DNA from 2 places in the Paenibacillus sp. NPDC057967 genome. Region 1 is predicted to be linked to the other one. Evidence: riboswitches for the same ligand, from Rfam matches in the RefSeq annotation. Region 1 holds a riboswitch; the other holds the start of a gene.
What was found. Region 1 has a riboswitch for thiamine pyrophosphate ahead of ACFVSO_RS14235 (ABC transporter substrate-binding protein). Riboswitches for the same ligand answer to the same signal wherever they lie in the genome.
Positions count from the first base shown of each region.

Region 2: it holds a riboswitch for thiamine pyrophosphate, as region 1 does, so the genes downstream of both, thiC (phosphomethylpyrimidine synthase ThiC) here and ACFVSO_RS14235 (ABC transporter substrate-binding protein) in region 1, are expected to answer to the same signal.

Region 1 covers NZ_JBHVQB010000005.1:143,094-149,344, forward strand. Annotated here, with positions in the region: gene ACFVSO_RS14220 (spore germination protein) at 1-5, shown strand, start outside; gene ACFVSO_RS14225 (Ger(x)C family spore germination protein) at 33-1,241, shown strand; gene ACFVSO_RS14230 (GerAB/ArcD/ProY family transporter) at 1,285-2,400, shown strand; TPP riboswitch at 2,463-2,570, shown strand; gene ACFVSO_RS14235 (ABC transporter substrate-binding protein) at 2,764-3,801, shown strand; gene ACFVSO_RS14240 (thiamine-binding protein) at 3,895-4,197, shown strand; gene ACFVSO_RS14245 (ABC transporter permease) at 4,187-4,984, shown strand; gene ACFVSO_RS14250 (ABC transporter ATP-binding protein) at 4,971-5,747, shown strand; gene ACFVSO_RS14255 (TatD family hydrolase) at 5,737-6,251, shown strand, end outside.
Region 2 covers NZ_JBHVQB010000006.1:25,629-31,879, reverse strand. Annotated here, with positions in the region: gene thiC (phosphomethylpyrimidine synthase ThiC) at 1-1,090, opposite strand, end outside; TPP riboswitch at 1,282-1,384, opposite strand; gene ytvI (sporulation integral membrane protein YtvI) at 1,430-2,461, opposite strand; gene yfkAB (radical SAM/CxCxxxxC motif protein YfkAB) at 2,487-3,644, opposite strand; gene ACFVSO_RS16400 (HD-GYP domain-containing protein) at 3,848-4,966, opposite strand; gene ACFVSO_RS16395 (bifunctional metallophosphatase/5'-nucleotidase) at 5,119-6,251, opposite strand, start outside.

The DNA.
Region 1 (6,251 bases):
ATTGAAGGAAAACCTTGACGGGAGGCAGACGGATGAAAGCAATTCGGATTCTGCTGTTAGGCTCGCTGCTTCTGCTCCAGACGGGCTGCTGGAATAGAGTCGAGCTGAACGATATTGCCATCATATCCGCCACGGGAGTGGACTGGGAGAACGGGAAGTGGGTGCTGACCAACCAGGTTGTTATCCCCAAGGCCATCTCTGGCCAGGCAGGCGGCGGGCGGACGGCAACGGTGAATGTGTTTTCTTCGACAGGAGACAACTTCCGCATTGCAATTAGCAAGGCGAGCCAGGAGTCGTCCAGGCGGCTGTATTTCTCGCATAATCAGATTGTGATTATCGGTCAGGAAGCGGCGAGAAAAGGAATCGGACCGCTTCTGGAGGCTTATCTGCGCAATCACGACTCCCGGGAGACGGTGGATGTGTTTCTCTCCAAAAGCACGGCCAGGCTGATGCTGGAGCAGCTTATTCCGCTGGAGCAAATTCCGGGAGCGGCCATTCAGCGGATGATTGTCAATGAAGAGATAAACAGCTCGTCCTACAGGCAAATGACGATCCATCACGTGCTCATGGACTTGCTCGGGCATACCAAAGCGACAAGCATACCGGGTCTTGCGCTGGCTGGCTCCGGAGAGAGCACGGACAGGGTTGATACGCTGAGCCAGACATCGACGCCATCTAAGGTGCGGCTCAGCGAGCTTGGCCTTGTCTACGGGGACAAGCTTGTAGGGTGGATTAACGACGAACAAAGCAAAGGCGTCATGTGGCTGACCAACCATGTAGACAAGACAACGGTTTCGTTCGCCTGCTCTGTCGGGGGCAAGGGCAGGGAGGGCTCTTCAGCGAGAATCCTCCACTCCTCTACCAAATTTAAGCCGCTGCAGCGGGGCGACAAATGGGTCATGAAGATAGATATTGCGGCGCAAGGCACGCTGCTGGAATACGATTGTGGCGGCGACTTGATGAAGCCGGTGGAAGTGTGGGAGGTCGAGCGGCTTGTCGAGGAGCGAATCGCTGCGATTGTAATGAATGGCTGGGAAGCGGTTCGCAAGCACAAGGTAGATGTGCTCGGCTTCGGTACACAGATTTATAAGCAGCATCCTAAAGCTTGGAAACCCTTGGAGAGCCGCTGGAAGGAAGAATTTCCGCGAATGGAGGTTGAACTGAACGTGAACATGAAGCTGAGCTCTACAGGCATGAGCGGCAAAAGCTTCAAGGAAGCGCAGAAGAAGCCGGGGGCATAATCCGCGACATATGTCTTGATTGCGAAGGAGGGGAAGATTCGTTATGCAGCAGCAACAGCAACAGTTCGGCAAATACCAGCTGGCGATTCTCATTATCGTATTTCTGATCGGCAGTACGCCGCTCTTCGAATTGGGCATCACGGCGAAGCAGGATGCCTGGATCGCTATGCTGGTTGCAGCCTTCGCGGGGCTGCTGCTGACCGTTATCTATCTTCGTATTCATAAACGCGCTCCGAACGCCGGACTCGGAGATTTGTACAAATATCATTTTGGTCGCTATATTGGCGGCTTCATTGCAATTGTCCATGCGATCTGGCTCTCCTACGAATCGATGCGGAATGTCCGCGACGTAGGCGAGCTGACGACGATGGCGCTGCTCAACTTTACGCCCAAATGGATCGTTATGCTGCTCATATTGGCGGTGGCGGCTTATACGGCAAGCAAAGGAGTCGAAGTGCTGGTCCGCATCATCCAACTGCTGTTTCCAGTTGTCCTGTTCAGCTATTTCCTTGTCATCTTGCTTGTTTTCTTCAGTGGACTGGTCAAGGTGAACCAGTTGTTGCCGATTATGGAGAACGGGCCGATGCCCATTCTAAAAGCGGCTTTTCCGAATCTGCTGTCGTTTCCCTTTGCCCAGATGGTCGTCTTCCTGGTGCTGTTCGGCCATGTAAGCGAGAAGAAATCGATCAGCAAGGTGACCTACTGGTCCCAGATCGGCGTCTCGATCTTTCTGGTATTCATGAATGCCCTCATTCTGTGTGTGCTCGGTCCGGAGCTGGCGGAGCTGACCGCGCTGCCGCTGCTGCATGTGTTGCAGCTTGTCAGGCTCGCTAATTTCCTGGAACGGCTCGATGTCGTGGTGACGCTCCTGTTGTTCATTGGACTATTCGTGAAAATTGCAACCCTATATATTGCCTCCATTCTGATGGCGAGTGAGGCGACGGGGTGGTCTTACCGTACGCTTGTATTCCCGATTGGCGCCCTGATTTATGCCGCTTCTTTCCTGGAGCCGAACAACACCTATCATATCTGGATCGGACTGGACATCACGCTGAAGATTGCGCCATTCTTCCAGATTGCGCTGCCGCTCGCTTTGCTGATGGTAGGAATCCGTAAGAAGTACCGTGGAGCGGCGCTTGGCGGGTCGCAGGGCACATAAGGGAAAAAAAGTCTGGCATTCTGATCGGAGTTTGCTATAATGGATACGTAATTGACGTAACCGAATACGCTCTGGGGAGCTGGATTAGCCGGCTGAGAGGGAATGATCGCATTCCGACCCATATACCTGATCCGGATAATGCCGGCGTAGGAATAGAAGCTATGCTTCTTTTGCAAGACATTCGCTATCATACCTTGTGGTTTTGTAGCGGAGGGGTTTGCGGGGGAAGTGAAGAAATTAGCCGACAACACGACGTCTTCCGATTCCGGGAGGCGTCTTTCTTTTATTCACACGCAGGAGCAGGGACCGGACAAGGCCGAACGTCAATGGGCAAAAAGAGAGCAAGAGGAGAGGGGAAACATCATGTACAGCAGCAAAAAGAAACGTTGGAGCCTTGCGCTCGCGATCCTCGCGATGACGGTGGCGCTTGCCGCATGCGGGGGCGGCAATGGGGGAACGAAGAACAAAAATGCCGATGAAGGCGGAAGCGAAGGAGACAAGCAGCTGCAGAAGGTGCAGGTCGTGCTGGACTGGTCGCCGAATACGAATCATACAGGCCTGTACGTTGCCAGGGATAAAGGTTTCTTCAAGGAGCAGGGCCTCGATGTCGAGATTATTCAGCCAGGCCAGGACGGCGCGGACAAAATGGTCGCTTCCGGCAACGTGCAATTCGGTGTGAGCTATCAGGAGTCCGTCACGATGGCCCGCATTGCGGGCGTGCCGCTTGTGTCCGTCGCGGCGGTTATTCAGCATAACACGTCGGGCTTTGCATCGCCGAAGGAGAAGGGCATCGACTCGCCGAAGAAGTTCGAAGGCAAGCGCTACGGCGGCTGGGGCGCACCTGTGGAGGAAGCGGTGATTGACTCCATCATGCGCGAGGAAGGCGCGGATGTCGGCAAAGTCGACATCATGAGCATTGGCGACAGCGACTTCTTCACGGCTGTCAAACGCGACATCGATTTTGCGTGGATCTACTATGCTTGGACTGGCGTAGAATCAGAGCTGCGCGGCGAAGAGATCAATATGGTGTATTTGACCGATTATAGTGACAAGCTGGACTACTATACGCCGGTATTGGTGACGAGCGAAGAGCTGGTATCGAAGCAGCCGGAGCTGGTCAAGGCGTTCACGGCCGGAGCAGCAGCAGGTTACCAATATACGATCGACAATCCGGAGGACGCAGCGGAAATTCTGATCAAGGCGGAGCCGGACCTTAATCCAGATCTGGTCAGAGCCAGCCAGAAGTGGCTGAGCCCGCGCTATCAGGATGATGCACCGCGCTGGGGCGAGCAGAAGCTGAGCGTATGGAAAAACTATGCCGACTGGATGTTCGAGCGCGGATTGCTGGAGTCGGAGTTGGAAGCGGAGAAGGCGTTCACGAACGAATTTTTGCCAGAGTAAGCGGTATTGAAAGAAAGCTAAGTGAAGGATACAGTTTGAAGTAGATCACTCGCTAAAGCGAAATAGTTGATGACGAAAGGAAAGAGGGATCATATGGCTAACGCACTCGTAAGCATTCAAATCTTGCCGACAACACCTGGAGGAGCCAGCGTGCTTCCTTATGTAGACCGGGCAATCGATATTATAAAAGAATCGGGCGTACCTTATCGCGTCGCTCCATTGGAGACGACGATGGAGGGCGAGCTGAGCAATCTGCTGGCTATCGTGCAGCGCATGAGCGAGGCCATGGCTGAGATGGGTTGCCCGTCGGTCATTTCCCAAGTGAAGATTTATTATAATCCGGAGAACGGCGCCTCCATGGGCCGCTTGCTGGAGAAATATCCAGATGGACAATAAACGGAATCTGTGGTCGCGCGTATGGCCGCCGGCGCTTGTGCTGGGGATTTTAGTTGCCTGCTGGCAGGCAGCGGTTTCCTTTGCACTTGTAAAGGACTGGATGATTCCGTCTCCGGTTGAAGTGGTCAAAGCGGCGTTCTCAAGCAACGTCTGGCCAAGGCTGATGGAGCATACAGGCGCGACGCTTGGCCTTACAGCCATCGGATTCGCAGGGGGAACGGCGGCGGGCTTCGTGCTCGCCGCTTTGCTGCATCTGCTGCCGGGGGTGCGCCGGGGCATTTATCCTCTGCTGATCCTGTCCCAGAACGTGCCGATTGTCATCTTGGGCCCGATTATGACGATGCTGTTCGGCTATGGCCTGCTGCCCAAGGCGCTGCTGGTTATGCTCGTCTGCTTCTTCCCGGTCTGCATTGCGATGCTGGGCGGATTGACGGGTACGGATGAGAGCCTTCGCAATTATATGCGCATGATCGGTAGCGGCAAGTGGACGCTGTTCTGGCGGCTAGAGCTGCCGAGCGCGCTCCAAAGCCTGTTCTCGGGGCTGAAGATCGCAGCCTCTTACAGTGTGCTAAGCGCAACCTTTGCGGAGATGCTGTCGCCTAAGATGGGGCTGGGCGGCTATATGGTACTGTCGACGAGGGGGTATATGCCGGAGCGGGCATTCGCTTCCGCTATTCTGATCGTTATGATTAGCTTAACCTTGTTTGGACTGATTGCGCTTGTAGAGCGGGCGGTTATCCGCTGGCGGCCAGGAAAGGGGGAGGCAGGACGTCATGCTGGAAGTTAAAAATGTAAGCAAGAGCTTTGCCGATGCTCGCGGGACGAAAGACGTGCTGCGGCAGCTGTCTCTTCAAGTGGCTGATGGCGAATTCGTCTCCGTCGTAGGGCCGTCCGGCAGCGGCAAGACGACGCTGTTCGGCGTTATCGGAGGTTTGCAGCAGCCTACGGAAGGCGAAGTGCGAATCGGCGGACAAGCGACGACGGGCGAGACCGGTCATGTCGCCTATATGCCGCAGCAAGCGTCGCTGCTGCCGTGGCGGACAGTCGCGGGCAATATTGAGCTGTCGCTAACGATTGCAGGCGTGGAGAAGCGGAAAGCGAGGGCGGAAGCGCTAGTCTGGCTGGAGCGGATCGGCCTTGCCGAATATGCGGGCGCCTATCCGCATGTGCTGTCCGGCGGCATGCAGCAGCGCGTGTCGTTTCTCAGGGCACTGCTGTCTCCGCAACGACTGATGCTGCTCGACGAGCCGTTCGGCGCGCTTGACGCCTTGACGCGGGAGCATATGCAGAAGTGGCTCTTGTCGATCTGGGAGCAGAATCGCCGCTCCGTGCTGCTGGTTACCCACAGCATCGAGGAAGCCCTGTACCTGTCTGATCGTATTATTGTGCTGTCGGCGTCTCCCGCTGTTATTTTGGATGAAATTACGGTTCCGTTCGACCGCCCGCGCAGGGAAGAGCTGCGCGAGGATGCCAGGTTCATGGAGCTGAGAAGCCGCATCTACCGTCATCTGGCGGAAGGAACGAAGGAGGCGAGCGGGAATGGAAGATAGAGCGAAGCAGGAGCGCGGGAGCAGCGTGATTGATGCGCATATCCATCTCGATCTGTATGAGCCGTCCGAGCTTCATCCCATGCTGGAGGAAGCCTTTCGCAGCGGCGTAGAAGCGGTCGTCGCCGTCTCGATGCATATGGCCTCCTGCAAGGCGAATGAGGAGCTGGCGCGTCAGTATCCGGGTCGTGTGCATCCGGCTTACGGCTTCCATCCGGAGCAGGAGCTGCCGGGGGATGATGAGCGGGAGCTGTTATTGGATGGGATACGTGCTCGGCATGAACGCGGCGAAGCGTTCGCCATCGGTGAAGTAGGCTTGCCCTATTATATGCGTACCGAGAGGGAAGCTGCGGGCGAGAGCTTCGATGAGACGCCGTATATGGAATGGCTGGAGTCGTTCGTGAAGCTGGCTGCCGAGCTTGACAGGCCGATTGTGCTGCATGCTGTCTATGAGGATGCGGATAAGGCTTGCGATTTGCTGCAGCGCCACGGGGTAAGGAAAGCACA
Region 2 (6,251 bases), on a different contig from region 1:
CGAATTGCGCCTCATCGTTGGCATCCGCAATTGAGCCGGGACGCAGACCGTCGCCCAGAGAGAAGGACACATCGTATTGCTTCATGATCTGGCAAATTTCCTCGAAGTGCGTGTACAGGAAGTTTTCCTTGTGATGCGCCAGGCACCAAGCGGCCATAATCGAGCCGCCGCGCGATACAATGCCGGTTACCCGCTTCGCTGTCAGCGGGATATAACGCAGCAGCACGCCCGCATGAATCGTAAAGTAGTCCACGCCTTGCTCCGCCTGCTCAATCAGCGTATCGCGGAATACTTCCCAGCTAAGCTCCTCCGCATTGCCGTTTACTTTCTCCAGAGCCTGATAGATCGGCACCGTTCCGACCGGTACAGGAGAGTTGCGGACGATCCATTCTCTCGTTGTATGTATGTTTTTGCCGGTGGACAGATCCATGATGGTATCGGCGCCCCAGCGGGTTGCCCAGGTCATCTTCTCTACTTCTTCCTCAATCGAGGAGGCGACAGCGGAATTGCCGATATTCGCGTTAATCTTGACATGGAAGCCTCTGCCGATAATCATCGGCTCGCTCTCCGGATGATTGATATTGGCCGGAATGATGGCGCGGCCTGCCGCTACCTCATCTCTGACGAAAGCCGGGGACATTCCCTCCCGGATCGCGATGTATTCCATTTCCGGCGTTATGATTCCCTGACGAGCATAATGCAGCTGCGTAACGTTGCGTCCTTCTTTGGCTCGCAGAGGCCGGTGTGACAAATTCGGGAACAGCTCCGCCCCCTTCTCGCGTACCCTCTCCTCCGACGCAAACCCGTTATCCTCAGGCCGGACTTCCCGTCCATCGTAACGCTCAACATCCAGGCGCCCCGTAATCCATGACTCGCGCAGCTTCGGCAAGCCTGCCCGCACATCCGCCTCGTAAGAAGTATCGGTATAAGGGCCGCTTGCATCATAGACGCGGACAGGCTCGTTCGGCAGTTCATCTCCATTCCGCCCTTGGCTTGGCGTCAGCGCAATCTCCCGCATCGGCACATGAATCGTCGGATTGGAACCTTGCACATAGACTTTCCGGCTTCCCGGCAGTGGTGTAGTCAACATAACAAAAAACCTCCTAAATGGAATAATGGAATTCCACCTGGAGGCATACGCAGACATATAAGAAAGTTAGTGGACGCTGCAGCGGACACGGCCTATGAATGATCACTGGCTCAGCCGATAAAGGCGTGAAGCGCAGTTCAAGGCTTATCCATACATGATACTGCTCGCGTTAAATTCGGCAGAAGTAAGCATTGCCGATTGTCCCACTTTCCTACGCTGGCATGACCCAGATCAGGTTCAAAGGGACCAAAGCAAATGCTTTATCTCAGCCTTACGGCGCCCCTAGTGGATTTCCTTGTTAGACTATAACGCTGAATGACAACGGGTGTCAACCTTTGGTTACAGTTTGATTTTTTGCTGGAACAGGCCAGCCTGCCTTGCCGCCATATAGATAATGACGACCAAAGGACCGATGAAGACGCCGATTACACCCACTAGCTTGAAGCCGACATACAGGCTAATCAACGCAGACAAAGCCCCGATTCCGATGGAATCGCCCAATATTTTGGGCTCAATAATGCGGCGGAACACGGTAATGAACAGGAACAGCACGATTAGACCGATACCTGTGTACAGATCGCCCGTCAAAATGAGATACGATGCCCATGGAACAAGGACGGAGCCCGTTCCCAAGATTGGCAAAATATCGACGACAATGATAAGCAGCGCGATCGCCATCGGATATTTAATATCCAGGATCAGCAGTCCTGCAAGTGAGATGATGTACGTCAAGCCGCTCAAAATAATTTGCGAGCGAAGAAAACCGAAGATCGATTTTCTCAGATTGTTCAGCACCTGATCTACTTGCGAACGTGAAGACTCGTCGAAGATCGACAGCACCGATGCCTTCAATGTATTCAGGCTGAAGCTGAACATGTAGACCGCCACGAAAAAGACGATGAAGAAAATAAACATGCCAGGAAGCGTGGACGCAAACGCAACAACCGTTGTCGACAGCTTGCCAACCATAGATGTAATGGTGTCCGTCAGCTTCAGCAAGTAATTCTCCAGTGTAGCTACCGCATCCGGAGGCAGGTTCTGATACAAGCCTCTTGCATCGACCAGAAGCTGGTCAACAAATTCATTCGCATTCTCGAAGTAATGCGGCACTTTCTCAAGGAAAGCGATCAGCTCTGCAATAATCTTGATACCTAGCAGGACGATGAGTCCGATCAAGATGACCGTGAACAACGTGCAGGATATAATAGCTGCGACAAGCCGGTTCACTTTTAGCCGCTTCATGAAGAATCCGTTCAACGGCTCAAGGAAGATCGCCACGACGAGCGCCAGCAGGAACGGAGCCCCTACGGTAAACATCAAATAGATCAGGAACAGACCAACCGCAATCAGTACTATCGATCGAATGGACATACCGTATGCCTCCTTTCTTTAAGTTCTATTCAAGTATGGCACTTCTCATGTGAAAATTAACATCCTTGTAATACATATCTTTGACAAGCAGATTGGGTCCGCAGCATGATGCAGCCGGACAATGGCAATTAACCCCTTGTGCCAGCGGATGCTGCAGCCATCTGCCGAACAAATCGTCAAGTCTTGAATCGGCAATATTGCCGAAGGAAGGCACGTCAGAGAAATCAGTTACGAAGACATCACCGGTGAACAAATTGACGTTCAGACGGTTGCGCCCGTCAGGATCGTTGCGAACCGTTACGTTCGGCTCATTAGCCAGACGGGTCAGCAGCTCACGCTCTCCCTTATCGTCGCTGCAATGATAGAAGGGCAGCGTCCCGAACAGCATCCACACATTGGGGTCCCGGTTTTCGAGAAGACGCTCAATCGAACGGCGCATCTGCTCTCTCGTGATGACGGGCAGATCCTTGGCGAAGGAGCTGGGATACATCGGATGGACTTCATGACGCTGACAGCCCATCTCCACGATCAATTGATGAATTTGATCTATTTTGTCATGCGTGCGGTAATTGATCATCGATTCGGCTGATACAAGAACGCCTGCTTCGCTCAATCGACGCGCATTGTCAATCATTCTGTCATATAGCTTTGCTGCTGCATCGCGCGACACGCTATGTCCCGCCTTGGCGAAGCCGATCTGATGGAAGTCATCCGCATTCGTGTAATTGAACGAGATGTGCATCACGTCGAGATAGGGAGCAAGCTGCTCATAACGGCTGTACGGCAGTGTCACATTGGAGTTGATTTGAGAGCGAACGCCTCGGCTCCTGGCGTATTTCAAGAGCGGAACCATATAGTCTTGCACAGTGCGGTTCAAGAATGTCGGCTCGCCGCCTGTAATACTGATCGTCTCCAGATGCTCCACTTCCTCCAGCCGACGAATCATATCTTGAATCGGGATTTTATCCGGCTCCGCCATAACAAGCGTATCGCCCACAGCGCAGTGCTCGCATCTCATATTGCACAGATTCGTAACGGTCATCTCCACGCTGGTCAGCCGATGGCTTCCGTACTGATGGAGAGAGCGGATCGGGTCCCACGGATCGTTCTTGGGGGTTAACGGGGCAAGCTGACGGACAGCAGGGCCTCGGTATTGGTCGTTTTCTGTATGTAGCATGTTCATCTTGTTCAACACCTGACTTCTTAATCTCGTAATAACGCATCTCTACCATTGTAATGTCAGACGGTAAAGGAAGCAAATAAGAATACCTATGCCCGAAGCCTTTCAAATCGAATTTATATCTCCAATTCCCTCCGAAAACTTATAACTCATTGTGATAAAGAAAAAGGAGCCTCGCGGCCCCTTCCAAGTCCTATCCAAATGTGTCAAATGCCGGATACAAGCGGCACGGTCTGATCCTCATCATTCACACCGGTTATCATAACGGTCAGCTGTTTCGAGAGATCCACCTCGTAAGGGATCTTCAGCTCCTCGCCGCCTTCATTATACAAGATGCGAACGATCGGCCGGTGCGGATAGCTATTGTTCAAGTCCACCACTACGCCTCTCTCGCCCGTATGCAGCTTAACGGAAATCCCAATGGGATAGATCGCTACCTTATCGCGGAACAGCTGAAGCATTCGCTGCTCGTACAGCGTTCCTGTGCCGGCATACAGCCTCTCCATCGCGTCGTGAGGGAGCATCGGCGCACGGTAGACTCGATTGGTCGTCATCGCGTCATAGGAGTCGACAAGGCCGATCCACTTCGCATAATCATGAATTTCATTGCCCTTGATGCCTCTCGGATACCCGCTTCCATCAAGCCGTTCATGATGCTGGAATGCGCAGTGCGCAACCAGCAGCGGAAGATTCGGTTCATCCTTAAGCAGCTCATAGCCGAGCTGCGCGTGCCGCTTCATCATCTCGAACTCATCTCCGCTGAGGGTACCCGGCTTTGTGAGCACATTCGTCGAAATTTGAGTCTTGCCGATATCATGGAGCAACGCTCCCATGCCGAGCGTCATTACTTCGTCCCGTGAATACCCGTTCGACAGGCCAAGCAGCGTTGTATAGACGCATACATTCAGCGAATGCTGGAACAAATAGTGGTCCACTGTCCCCATATTCATCAACATGATCATGGCGTCTTTATGATTGGACAAATCGTCCATAATGGAATTCATCAAGTTCTTGAACGGCTGGGCGATGTAGGGATAAGTTACGCCTTTCCGGCGTTTGGGACGATCCATCATCTCGCGGAAATTCGTGCGGATTTCCTTAATGGCCATCCGGAACGTATCCTCGCTAATAATAGGCGCCACCATAACATCTGCTGTCCTTGGATCTTCAATGTATACATATTGAACGCCACATTGCTCGAGCCGGGCAATAAGACGTGTCGTTAACTCCATATGATTGCTAAGAAGGACGATACCGTCTTCGGAAAAAATCTTCTTGGCCAGTTTCATCCCAGGCGCACATTGCGAAATCGGTAGCAAACGCATTTTCTCGGTCCTTCCCCTTTATGTCGTCAATACAATATTTATCGGAGTAAACCGCTTTTAATGTTAATTTACGTGAAAATGCGCAATTTTTCAACCATTTTATCCTAATTTTTCGACAGAAAACGCCAATATATCGTTTTGTTGCAACATTTTCACCCGATTGACCGCCATCTAAGCTGATTGCAGCAAGCCAGGGCGCTCTCGGATAATAGCTCGCCAGCTATCACATCCCGGATAAACTCGGGCAAAAAGAAGCTGTAGCTCTCTCCGTTAGCCAGCGATTCATAACCCGCCCGGAAGCTGAACATGTCGATGGAACCAACCGAATAGACCCGCTCATCCTGGAACGGCTCACCGCCCACTTCCATATGCAGAATTCGATGCATAGGCGGAAGATTCGAATCGTAAGTGACCGACAGCCCGTCTATGGCAAGCATGCCCAGCACCTCGCCCCTGAATCCGAAACCTCGGATCGGCTTGAATACGAACTCGTCCAGGAGCGACTGCTCTAGCGCTTCGCGGAGATGCATCCCTGCAATCATCATCCGGCACGGATTAATGGGAGACGGGCATAGCGCGTGAAGCTCACCGGCCGATACATCGCCAATAGCCAGCCCGCCAAGCAACTGCCCGGCATTCACTATGCCAATCTCCGCCTTAGCCAATCGGCGCAAACCTGCCGCAAGCAGATTGGGAAGCGCCGATTCCCGGTCCACACGCGCAGGGAGCGGATGGTGTAGCGTGGCGAGCACCTTGCCAAGCCGAAGCTTGGCTTCTTCCCCATACGCGCGAATAATCGCTTCCGCTTCCGGTCGCTCCGCATAGGCTCCCGTTGGAAGGCAGCAGGCGCTAAAGACCGGCTTGCCCGTTGCGGAGTCTATCCGTATCTCCACCCGCCCGACATAATCCCCGAACTTGCCAGCAGCACATATGGTCGTCTCGCCCATGACAATCGGCTCCTCAAGCAGATGATGGGTATGCGCTCCCAGAATCAGGTCGATGCCCGGAACCTCTTCCGCCATCTGCCGGTCAAGCGGCAAGCCAAGATGAGACATCACGACCATGACGTCGCAGCGGCTTCGCAGCAGGCTTACCTGCTCCCGAATCGCTTCAAGCGGTGCAGTCGTCGTCCAACCAAGCAGCTTGTAGAACGGATAAAAATTCGCCGTAGCTCCGACCAGGCCGATACTCAGGCCGTTCTTCTCCAGAATGATGCCGGGCTGCATCCACTCTGGCCGCTCTCCCGTGTCCTCCAGCATCATATTGGCGCACACGACCGCAAATC